Regions from separate parts of the Blastococcus sp. SYSU D00669 genome, predicted to be linked through region 4. Evidence: riboswitches for the same ligand, from Rfam matches in the RefSeq annotation. Region 4 holds a riboswitch; each other region holds the start of a gene.
The links. Region 4 has a riboswitch for cyclic di-AMP ahead of ACI8AF_RS09015 (NlpC/P60 family protein). Riboswitches for the same ligand answer to the same signal wherever they lie in the genome.
Positions count from the first base shown of each region.

Region 1: it holds a riboswitch for cyclic di-AMP, as region 4 does, so the genes downstream of both, ACI8AF_RS14020 (LysM peptidoglycan-binding domain-containing protein) here and ACI8AF_RS09015 (NlpC/P60 family protein) in region 4, are expected to answer to the same signal.
Region 2: it holds a riboswitch for cyclic di-AMP, as region 4 does, so the genes downstream of both, ACI8AF_RS13060 (aggregation-promoting factor C-terminal-like domain-containing protein) here and ACI8AF_RS09015 (NlpC/P60 family protein) in region 4, are expected to answer to the same signal.
Region 3: it holds a riboswitch for cyclic di-AMP, as region 4 does, so the genes downstream of both, ACI8AF_RS23210 (hypothetical protein) here and ACI8AF_RS09015 (NlpC/P60 family protein) in region 4, are expected to answer to the same signal.

Region 1 is NZ_JBJGZV010000017.1:94,223-96,390, reverse strand. Features, by position in the region: gene ACI8AF_RS14030 (antibiotic biosynthesis monooxygenase family protein) at 1-223, opposite strand, end outside; gene larB (nickel pincer cofactor biosynthesis protein LarB) at 275-949, shown strand; cyclic di-AMP (ydaO/yuaA leader) riboswitch at 1,117-1,261, shown strand; gene ACI8AF_RS14020 (LysM peptidoglycan-binding domain-containing protein) at 1,270-2,168, shown strand, end outside.
Region 2 is NZ_JBJGZV010000016.1:26,344-28,511, forward strand. Features, by position in the region: gene ACI8AF_RS13060 (aggregation-promoting factor C-terminal-like domain-containing protein) at 68-841, opposite strand; cyclic di-AMP (ydaO/yuaA leader) riboswitch at 1,112-1,267, opposite strand; gene ACI8AF_RS13065 (class I SAM-dependent methyltransferase) at 1,384-2,037, opposite strand; gene ACI8AF_RS13070 (hypothetical protein) at 2,094-2,168, opposite strand, start outside.
Region 3 is NZ_JBJGZV010000044.1:8,428-10,595, forward strand. Features, by position in the region: gene ACI8AF_RS23205 (cation diffusion facilitator family transporter) at 1-351, shown strand, start outside; gene ACI8AF_RS23210 (hypothetical protein) at 375-1,241, opposite strand; cyclic di-AMP (ydaO/yuaA leader) riboswitch at 1,448-1,603, opposite strand; gene ACI8AF_RS23215 (TetR/AcrR family transcriptional regulator) at 1,787-2,168, shown strand, end outside.
Region 4 is NZ_JBJGZV010000009.1:131,141-133,308, forward strand. Features, by position in the region: gene ACI8AF_RS09015 (NlpC/P60 family protein) at 1-908, opposite strand, end outside; cyclic di-AMP (ydaO/yuaA leader) riboswitch at 1,033-1,210, opposite strand; gene ACI8AF_RS09020 (hypothetical protein) at 1,376-1,690, opposite strand; gene ACI8AF_RS09025 (D-alanyl-D-alanine carboxypeptidase family protein) at 1,774-2,168, opposite strand, start outside.

The DNA.
Region 1 (2,168 bases), on a different contig from region 4:
CGCGCGCGAAGTCCTGGCCGCTCTCCCAGGCCCGGTAGGCCTCCTCGCTGCTCCACCGCGTGTAGACCAGGTACTGGTCGGTGCCCTCCTGCGGGCGCAGCAGCTCGAACCACTCGAAGCCGTCGGTCTCCTCGACGGCCCCGGCCCGGCCGCGGAAGCGCTCCTCGAAGCGCTCCTGCTTGTCCTTGGGCACGGTGATCGCGTTGATCTTGACGATGCTCATGGCCGGTGCCCTTCCCGTCGCGGCTGGTGATCAATCCCGCATGCTCTAGGCGTGGACTCGCAGCGCACCGCACACCTGGGGTTCGCCCGGCTCGACGTCGACCGGGCCGAGCGGACCGGGACGCCGGAGGTGGTCTACGCCGCGGGCAAGACGCCGGAGCAGACCGTCGCCTGCCTGGCCGGTCTGCTCGAGGCCGGCGCCCCGCTGGCCTGGGCGACCCGGGTGGACGACGCCACCGCCGCCGCCGTGGCGGCCCGCTGGCCCGACGCCGTCGTCGACGCGGAGGCCCGCTGCGCCTTCGTCGGCACCCTGCCGGAGCCGTCCGGTGACGTGCTGGTGCTCACCGCCGGCACCTCCGACGCTCCGGTCGCGGCCGAGGTGGCGGCGACGCTGGCGGCGGCCGGTGTGCGCTGCCACCGGGTCGACGACGTCGGGGTGGCCGGGGTGCACCGCGTGCTCGAGGTCGCCCCGGACATCGCGGCGGCCGACGTGGTGGTCGTCGTCGCCGGCATGGACGGCGCCCTGCCGAGCGTGGTGGCCGGGCTGACCGACCGGCTGGTCGTCGCGGTGCCCACGTCGGTGGGGTACGGCGCGGCGTTCGAGGGGCTCGCCGCCCTGCTCACGATGCTCACCGCGTGCGCTCCGGGGGTGCTCGTCGTGAACATCGACAACGGCTTCGGGGCGGGCGTGGCCGCTGCCCGCATCGCCCGTCGGCCGGACGTGTGAGCCGGCTTTCACAGGTTGCGGCTGACCAGTCCGTTCGCAGGCGACACGCCGAGGTGTGACCGCCGTCACGGCGACAGTTCACATAACCGCTCGTAGCGTTTTGGCTGCGCTCAGCAAACGGAGAGCGTGACGCGCCGGTCCGCCAAACCCTGTCCACCGGCTCGCGTCATCCGGAACAGCTTCAGGACAGGGGTGGGGGACCCACGTTCGCGGCGCGCGGGGGGCGCGCCTGGGGGTGAAGCCGCGTTGCGCGGCCGGGCACCGATCGCCCGAACCCGACAGCTCACCTCGCCGGCGGTGATCGGAGATCACACATCCCCATGGCAAAGCATCGCGCGCCCCGCTACGTCCGCACCAAGAAGGCCCTCGTCAAGGCCCCCGTCGCCGCCGGAGCCACGGCCGTCGGGCTCGGCATACTCACCACCCCGGCCAACGCCGCCACCACGCACGACTGGACCGGCGTGGCCCAGTGCGAGTCGAGCGGCGACTGGAGCATCAACACCGGCAACGGCTACTACGGCGGCCTGCAGTTCAGCCAGTCGACCTGGGAGGCCTACGGCGGCACGGGCTACGCGCCCCGCGCCGACCTGGCCACCCCGGCCCAGCAGATCGACGTCGCCGAGAAGGTCCTCGTCGGGCAGGGCATCGGCGCCTGGCCGACCTGCGGCAAGCACCTGACCGAGGGCACCACCCCGGCCGCCGCCCAGGCCCCCGCCGCCCCCGAGGCCCAGCCGGCCCCGGCCCCCGCCCCGGCCGCCGAGTCCACCGAGGCCGACGGCCACGGGCAGCACGCCGCCCCGGCCGGCGACTACACCGTCGTCCGCGGCGACACCGTCGCGAAGATCGCCTCCGCCCACGGGCAGGCGTGGCGCGACCTCTACCAGCGCAACGTCGACGTCATCGGCAGCAACCCGAACCTGATCTTCCCGGGTCAGGTGCTGCTGGTGTCGGCGACGGTCGACACCGCCCCGGCCCCCTCGGGCTCGGTCGGCGACTCGGCCCCGGTCGAGGCCCCGGCCGCGCCGGCCCCGGCCCCCGCGCCGGCTCCGGCCCCGGCCCCGGCGCCCGCGCCGGCCTCCGTCACCGCGCAGATCACGAACACCGCCGGCGCCACCAAGCCCCAGGCGCAGGCCGCGGCCGACAACGTGGTCACGAACGTCGCCGGGGCCGCCGGCATCACCATCGGCGGCACCCGCGCCAGCGCGGTGGACCCGCACGG
Region 2 (2,168 bases), on a different contig from region 4:
ACGCTGGAACGGCCCCTCTGCAGGGGCCCGCCGCGAGCGTGCGAGCGGTGGGGGCAGAGGGGTCCTGCTAGTACCAGCCGGTGGACTGGCTGTGCGCCCAGGCGCCGCAGGGCGAGCCGTAGCGCTCGTTGATGTAGATCAGGCCGGCGTCGATCTGGCGGTACGGGTCGGAGGTCTTCGCGATCCCGGTGCTCGCCCAGGTCGAGTCGAGGAACTGCGGGATCCCGTAGGCGGTGCTGGTCGGGTTCTGCGCGTTCGGGTTCCAGCCGCTCTCCCGGCCCCAGAGCTTCTCGAGGCAGGAGAACTCGGAGGCGTCGCCGCCGAGCTGCGCCAGCGCGTAGTCCTGGTACGAGCCGCCCGGGGCCGGCGCGGCGGCTTCCGCGGCGGCTTCCGCGGCGGCCGCCTGCTCGGCGGCCGCGGCCTCGGCAGCGGCCTGCGCGGCGGCCGCCTCCGCGGCGGCCTGGGCGGCGGCCTGCGCGGCCGCGGCCTCGGCGGCCTGCCGCTCGAGCTCGGCCTGCTCGGCGGCGGCCTGGGCCTGCGCGGCGGCGGTCTCGGCGTCCTCGCGGGTGGACCGGCTGGCGGCCAGGTCCTCCAGCGGCGCGAGGTCGTCCTCGGTCACCCGGGCCGGCCCGGACTGCGCGGACAGGCCGAGGGCCTGGGCGACGGCGACCGACTGGGTGGACCCGGCGTCGGCCTGGGCGGCGGGGTCGGCGCCGACCAGCACGTTGACCATGACCGCGCCGGCGGCGGCCACTCCGAGGTAGAGGCCGGGACGGCGCGACGGGGCGGGCAGCCGGCGGCGGGAGGCGGACGTGCGGGCGATGGTGGTGCGGAGGTTCATGGGTTGCGGTGCTCCGGTGGGGGTACGACGCAGCAGGGCGGGAGGCCGTGCTGCGCGGAGGGCGTGCGGGCAGCGAGGGCTGGCGCGGGGCACCGGGAGGCGGCGAGGAGCCGGTCGAGCGGGGTGCTCGGGCGGTGGCCCGCGGCGGCGGCGACGTCAGGGACGGCCGCGTGCGCTCAGATGCGCGGGCACACCCGCATCCGGCCTGGCCGGGTGCTGCGGGAACGTGCGGGGGTGCAGGGGCAAGGGCGCGCCATCGGGGCGGCTCTCCGTTCTTCCGACGGCCGCCTACCGAGTTAGCTGACGGGTTCGGGCGGGAAGCAGCCCTACCGACCCCGGCCCTCGACGGGCCGCGGGTGCGGATTCACCCCAGTACTGCGGTGGGTCCCCGGCTCGCCCCGGAGGGCGACTCGGCGGCGCCCGCTCGGACTCCCCGGTGGGGATGTGACGACCGGTGCGGGCGGGAGCCACGGTAACGGCCGTGATCGGTTCGTGACAATCGGGGGCGGGAGATTGCCGGGTGAGAAGCGTCGCGGAACGGCTCAGGAATACCGCCACACCGTCGTCCGGCGGATGCCGGGCCCCTCGGTCTCCGGCACGTCGTGGGCGGCGACCTCGGTGAGCCGGTCGGCCGGCAGGTACATCCGGCCCGGGTCGCCGATGTAGACCTCCGCGCCGGCCGCGCTCGCGCGATCGAGGAACGGCAGCACCCGCTCGGTCATCTCGCGGTCGTAGCAGACGTCGCCGGCCAGGACGACGTCCACCTCCGGCGGCGGCCCGCCCAGCAGGTCGCCGGTGGCGCGGATGCCGGGCACCCCGTTGACCGCGGCGTTCACCTCGATCGCCGTGAGGCCGTAGGGGTCGACCTCGCTGGCCAGCACGTCGCCGGCGCCGGCCAGCGCCGCGGCGATCGCCACCAGTCCGCTGCCCGAGCCCAGGTCGAGCACCCGCCGCCCCGCGACGACGTCCGGGCGGTCGAGGACGAACCGGGCCAGCACCTGCCCGCCCGGCCAGGCGGCCGACCAGAACGGCGGCTGCGCCATGCCCTCTCCCGACCCACCCCCGTGCTCCGCCTCCATGGCGTCCCACAGCGCGACGACGTCGTCGGCCACCTGCAGCGTCACCTCGGGCACCAGCGACGGCTGCGCCGGGCGGGTGTGGGCGCGGACGAAGGCGGCGGTCACGACGGGCGGCACGACGCCATCCTTCCCCGCCGACCGTGTGCGCCAACTGGCAGTTCCGGGCCCTGCCGCTACCAGTCAGCGGGCAACCGGGGACGCAGCGCGAGCTCCGCCTCGAGCGCCCCGATCCGGCACGACCGACGGCG
Region 3 (2,168 bases), on a different contig from region 4:
GCCGTCCTCATCGTGCCGCGCACCCTGTCGCTGCTCCGGGAGACCGTCTCGGTCCTGCTGGAGTCGACGCCGCCGGGCCTCGACCTCGACGAGGTGCGCCGGCGGCTGCTCGAGGTGCCGCACGTCGTCGAGGTGCACGACCTGCACGCCTCGCAGATCACCAGCGGCCTGCCGGTGCTGTCCGCGCACGTCGTGGTGGAGGACTCCTGCTTCCACGACGGCCACGCACCGCAGATCCTCGACCGGCTGCAGGCCTCGCTCGCCGGCGACTTCGCCGTCAGCGTCGAGCACTCCACCTTCCAGCTCGAGTCACCGGCGCACGCGTCCCACGAGCTGACCGCGCACGACTGACCCGCCTCCGGGCGGGGTCGCGGTCAGCCCCGGTAGTTCACGTGCACGTGGTCCATGTGGTTGGCCGTGGCACCGCCGCGGTCCTCCATCGTCGACCACGAGCCGCCCGGCGACTGCAGGATCCGCTGCTGCCAGATGATGTAGTCGACGCCGAGCTCGTCCCAGTGCGCGATGTGGTAGTCGACGATCGCGTCGCCGAGCGCGGCGTCGGTCAGCACCATGTAGTCCAGTGCGAGCCCGGAGGGGTGACCGCCCGGGTCGGCCGCGCTGGCCCGGGTGCCGCCCAGGGTGATCGAGCCCGCGCCCGGCACGTTGGTCACCACGGCGTCGGCGGCGCGCTGGACGACGGCCTTGTGCGCCCCGGCGGTGTTCCTGATGACGGCGACGCCGGACGGCGCGGCGGTGCTGGAGGAGACCGCACCGCCCTCCTCCTCGACGGCGGCGGCCTCGGCAGCGGCGGCGGCGGCCGCCTCGGCGGCGGCCTGGGCGGCGGCCGCGGCCTGCGCGGCGGCGGCGGCCTCGGCGGCCTGCCGGTCGAGCACGGCCTGGTCGGCGGCGGCCTGGGCCTGCGCGGCGGCGGTCTGCGCGGCCTCGCGGGTGGACCGGCTGGCGGCCAGGTCCTCCAGCGGCGCGAGGTCCACCTCACGCGCCTCGAGCGGTCCGGACTGCGCGGTCAGCCCGAGGGCCTGGGCGACGGCGACGGACTCGCTGGACCCGGCCTCGGCCTGGGCTGCCGGGTCGGCGCCGAGGAGCACGTTGACGAGGACGGCGCCGGCGGCGGCCACGCCGAGGTAGATGCCCGGTCGGCGCGCCGGGACGGGCACGCGGCGGCGGGAGCGGGCGGTGCGACGCCCGGCGGCGCGGCCGGACGAGGTGGTGCGGGGATCCATGGGGGAACTGCTCCGAGAGGTGTGCTGGGCGCAGGCCGCCCGGACGGGGCGGGACTGCGGCGGGTGGGCCCGGGACGCGGCGTCGGGCGACGGCCGCGCGGGTGCGGTCGCGGGGTGGTCAGCTGCGCGGGCGCACCCGGGTCCGGCGGGACCGGGCGGAGCAGATCCGTGCGGTGGTGCTGGGGCACGCCATCGGGGCGGCTCTCCGTTCTTCCGATGGCCGCCTACCGAGTTAGCTGACGGGTTCGGGCGGGAAGCAGCCCTACCGACCCCGGCCCTCGACGGGCCGCGGGTGCGGATTCACCCCAGTACTGCGGTGGGTCCCCGGCTCGCCCCGGAGGGCGACTCGGCGGCGCTCGCCCGGTCTCCCCTGCTGGGGATGTGACGGCCGGGACGGGCGGGAGCCACGGTAGCCACGTTATGCAGCCGTGACAATCGGCGGCGTCGGAAACCGTCAGGTCGCGCCGATCGGTGTGAGCGACGTTACCGACCATTTCGGTCGGTTCGCCTACCGAAATGGTCGGCCCGGTCCGTACGGTGTCCCCGTGGCACGACCGTTCCGTCAGCGGATCGACGAGGGCATCGTCGACCGCGCGGCCGCGCTGTTCGCCCGTACCGGCTTCGCGAAGACCTCCGTCCAGGCGGTCGCCGACGCCGTCGGGCTGTCCAAGGCAGGGCTGCTGCACCACTTCCCCAGCAAGGACGCGCTGCAGGAGGCCGTGCTCGCCCAGGCCGCCGCCCTCGGCCGGCGGGTGCTGGACCAGGTGGGCGACCTGCCGGACGGTCCCGCGCGGGACCGCCGGGCGGTCGAGGTCGTCGTCGACGTCGCCCTCGCCCACCCCGGTCTGGTCGCCCTGCTCCTGGCGCCGCTGACCAACCGCGAGGTGGACACCGCCGTCCCCGAGCTCGACGCCGTGGGTGCCATGG
Region 4 (2,168 bases):
TGCACCATCTGGCCGTTGCCGATGTACATCGCCACGTGGCTGACCGGGCTGTAGAAGAAGATCAGGTCGCCCGGCTGCAGGGCGTCGCGGGACACCGGGGTGCCCATCCGCGACTGCATGCTGCTCGAGTGCGGCAGGCTGATGCCGGCCGCGGCGTAGGCGTACTGCGTGAGGCCGGAGCAGTCGAAGCTGTTCGGCCCACCGGCACCCCAGACGTAGGGGTCGCCCACCTGCGCCAGTGCCGTGCTGACCGCGGTCTGCGCGGCGGCGCTGCCACCGGCGGCCGGGGCGGCGGCCGGCGCGACGGCCGGCGCCGCGAGGGACTCGCTCCCGTGCGCGGCGGCGACCTGCTGCTGCTGGGCAGCGGTCAGCTGGTCGTACTGCTCCTGGTAGTCGGCGATGTCCGCCTGGAGCTCGGCCTCCTGGGCCTCGATGGCGTCCAGCGTCTGCTGGGCCTCCGCGGCGGCCGCGTCGGCCTCGCCGCGGGCGTCCTCGGCCGCGGCGGCCGCCTCGGCCACCTCCTCGATCGCCTCGGTGGTGTGGCCGGCGATCGCCTCGAGCGTGCCGAGCTGGGTGAGGAAGTCCTCGGCGGAGTCGCTGGTCAGCATCACGTCCAGCGCGCGCAGGTTCTGGTCGCCGCCGGTGTAGGCGCTGTGGGCGAGCTGGCGGATCTGCCCGTCGAGCGAGTCGAGCTGCTGCTGCGCCGCGGCGGCGTCGGCCTCGGCCGCGGTGACGGCGGCCTGCTGCAGCGCGAGCTCCTCGCGGGCGGTGTTGACCTGCTCCTGGACGACCTCGAGCTGGTGGCTGGCCTCGGCGACGAGCTGGGCGGCCTGCTCGGGGGATGTCGCGCGGCCGGGCTCGGCGGCGGCCGTGCCGGGCAGCAGCGTGACGGTCAGCGCCGCGGTCACGCCCAGCAGCAGCCCGGAACGGAGCCAGGCGGAGGGGCGGGTGCGGGTGGTGCGGTGTCGTTCGGAGGGTGCGTGGGCATGCCCCAGGGCAGGGCGAGACGTCGCCACGTTCGGCGGCTCTCCTTCTTCCTCAGCTGACCGCCTACCGAGTTAGCTGACGGGTTCGGGCTGGGAAGAAAAGGTGCCCTATCTCGGTGCCCCGGCGAGCCGGCGCACGTGAGAACTCACCCCAGTACTGCGGTGGGTCCCCGGTTCACCTCGGACACCTGGCGGTGCCGTCGGCGATTCGGCGGTGTCCGTCCGAGGCCGCCCCGGTGGGCGACGACCGCTCGGTCGAACGCAGCGACCATACGGGCGTGATGCAGTTGTGACAAACGGGGCCCCCTGGGGTTGTCGTGATCGTCACTGCGAGCAGCATCACGGCCGCGCGCCGTGATCGCCCCACGTGGCGCCGGGGGCACCGGGTCTCAGCCGGTCCGGCGGCCGTCCTCGCCGCCGGACGTGCCCGGGGAGTGGCGCAGCGGGGGCACCAGCCCGACCTCGGCCAGGGCGCGCACCGCGCGCCGCTCGACGTCGTCGAACTCCACGACCACGCCCGGGGGTGGCACGACGGCGTCCTCGGCCGTCCGGGCCGGCTCGGTGCGGGCGGGAGCGCGGTCGGGCAGCGCGACGACCACCGGGTCGTCGGTCTGCCACCCGGGGGGCGCGCCCAGCAGCACGGTGACGACACAGTCGGCGCAGCCCGTCCCGCGGGAGGTGCAGGTGTCGCAGTCGATGAGCATCGGTGTGTTCTCCTCCGTGAGTCGTCCGCACGGTAGGAGCGGCCACCGACAGTTCCGGGCCGCGAGGGTTGACAGGCGGGCGGTCAGGTGCCTGCGTACTCCCAGTGCCACGGCTCCTCGCGCCCGTTGCCCGGGTCGGCCCAGGTCGGGTGCAGCCAGCCGAAGCGGCCGGCGTTGGCCACCATCCAGGCGTACTGCGGCGTGCCGAAGGACTCGATGCCGCCGCACAGGTCCACGGCCAGTCCCCAGCCGTGGTTGCTGGTGCCGGGCACCGCGGCCAGCGCGGGCTTCTGCCCGTACAGGCGCACCTGGCTGGCGTAGGTGCGGTAGGAGTCGGTGATGCAGATCGGCGTGCCGAAGGTCCCGGCGAAGGCCGTCGACATGGCCTTCCACGCGGCGGCGGCGTCGCAGCGCAGCGAGTGGCCGCCGACCCCGATCGGGCACAGCGCGCTGGGCGGGATCAGCCCGTTGGGGTAGC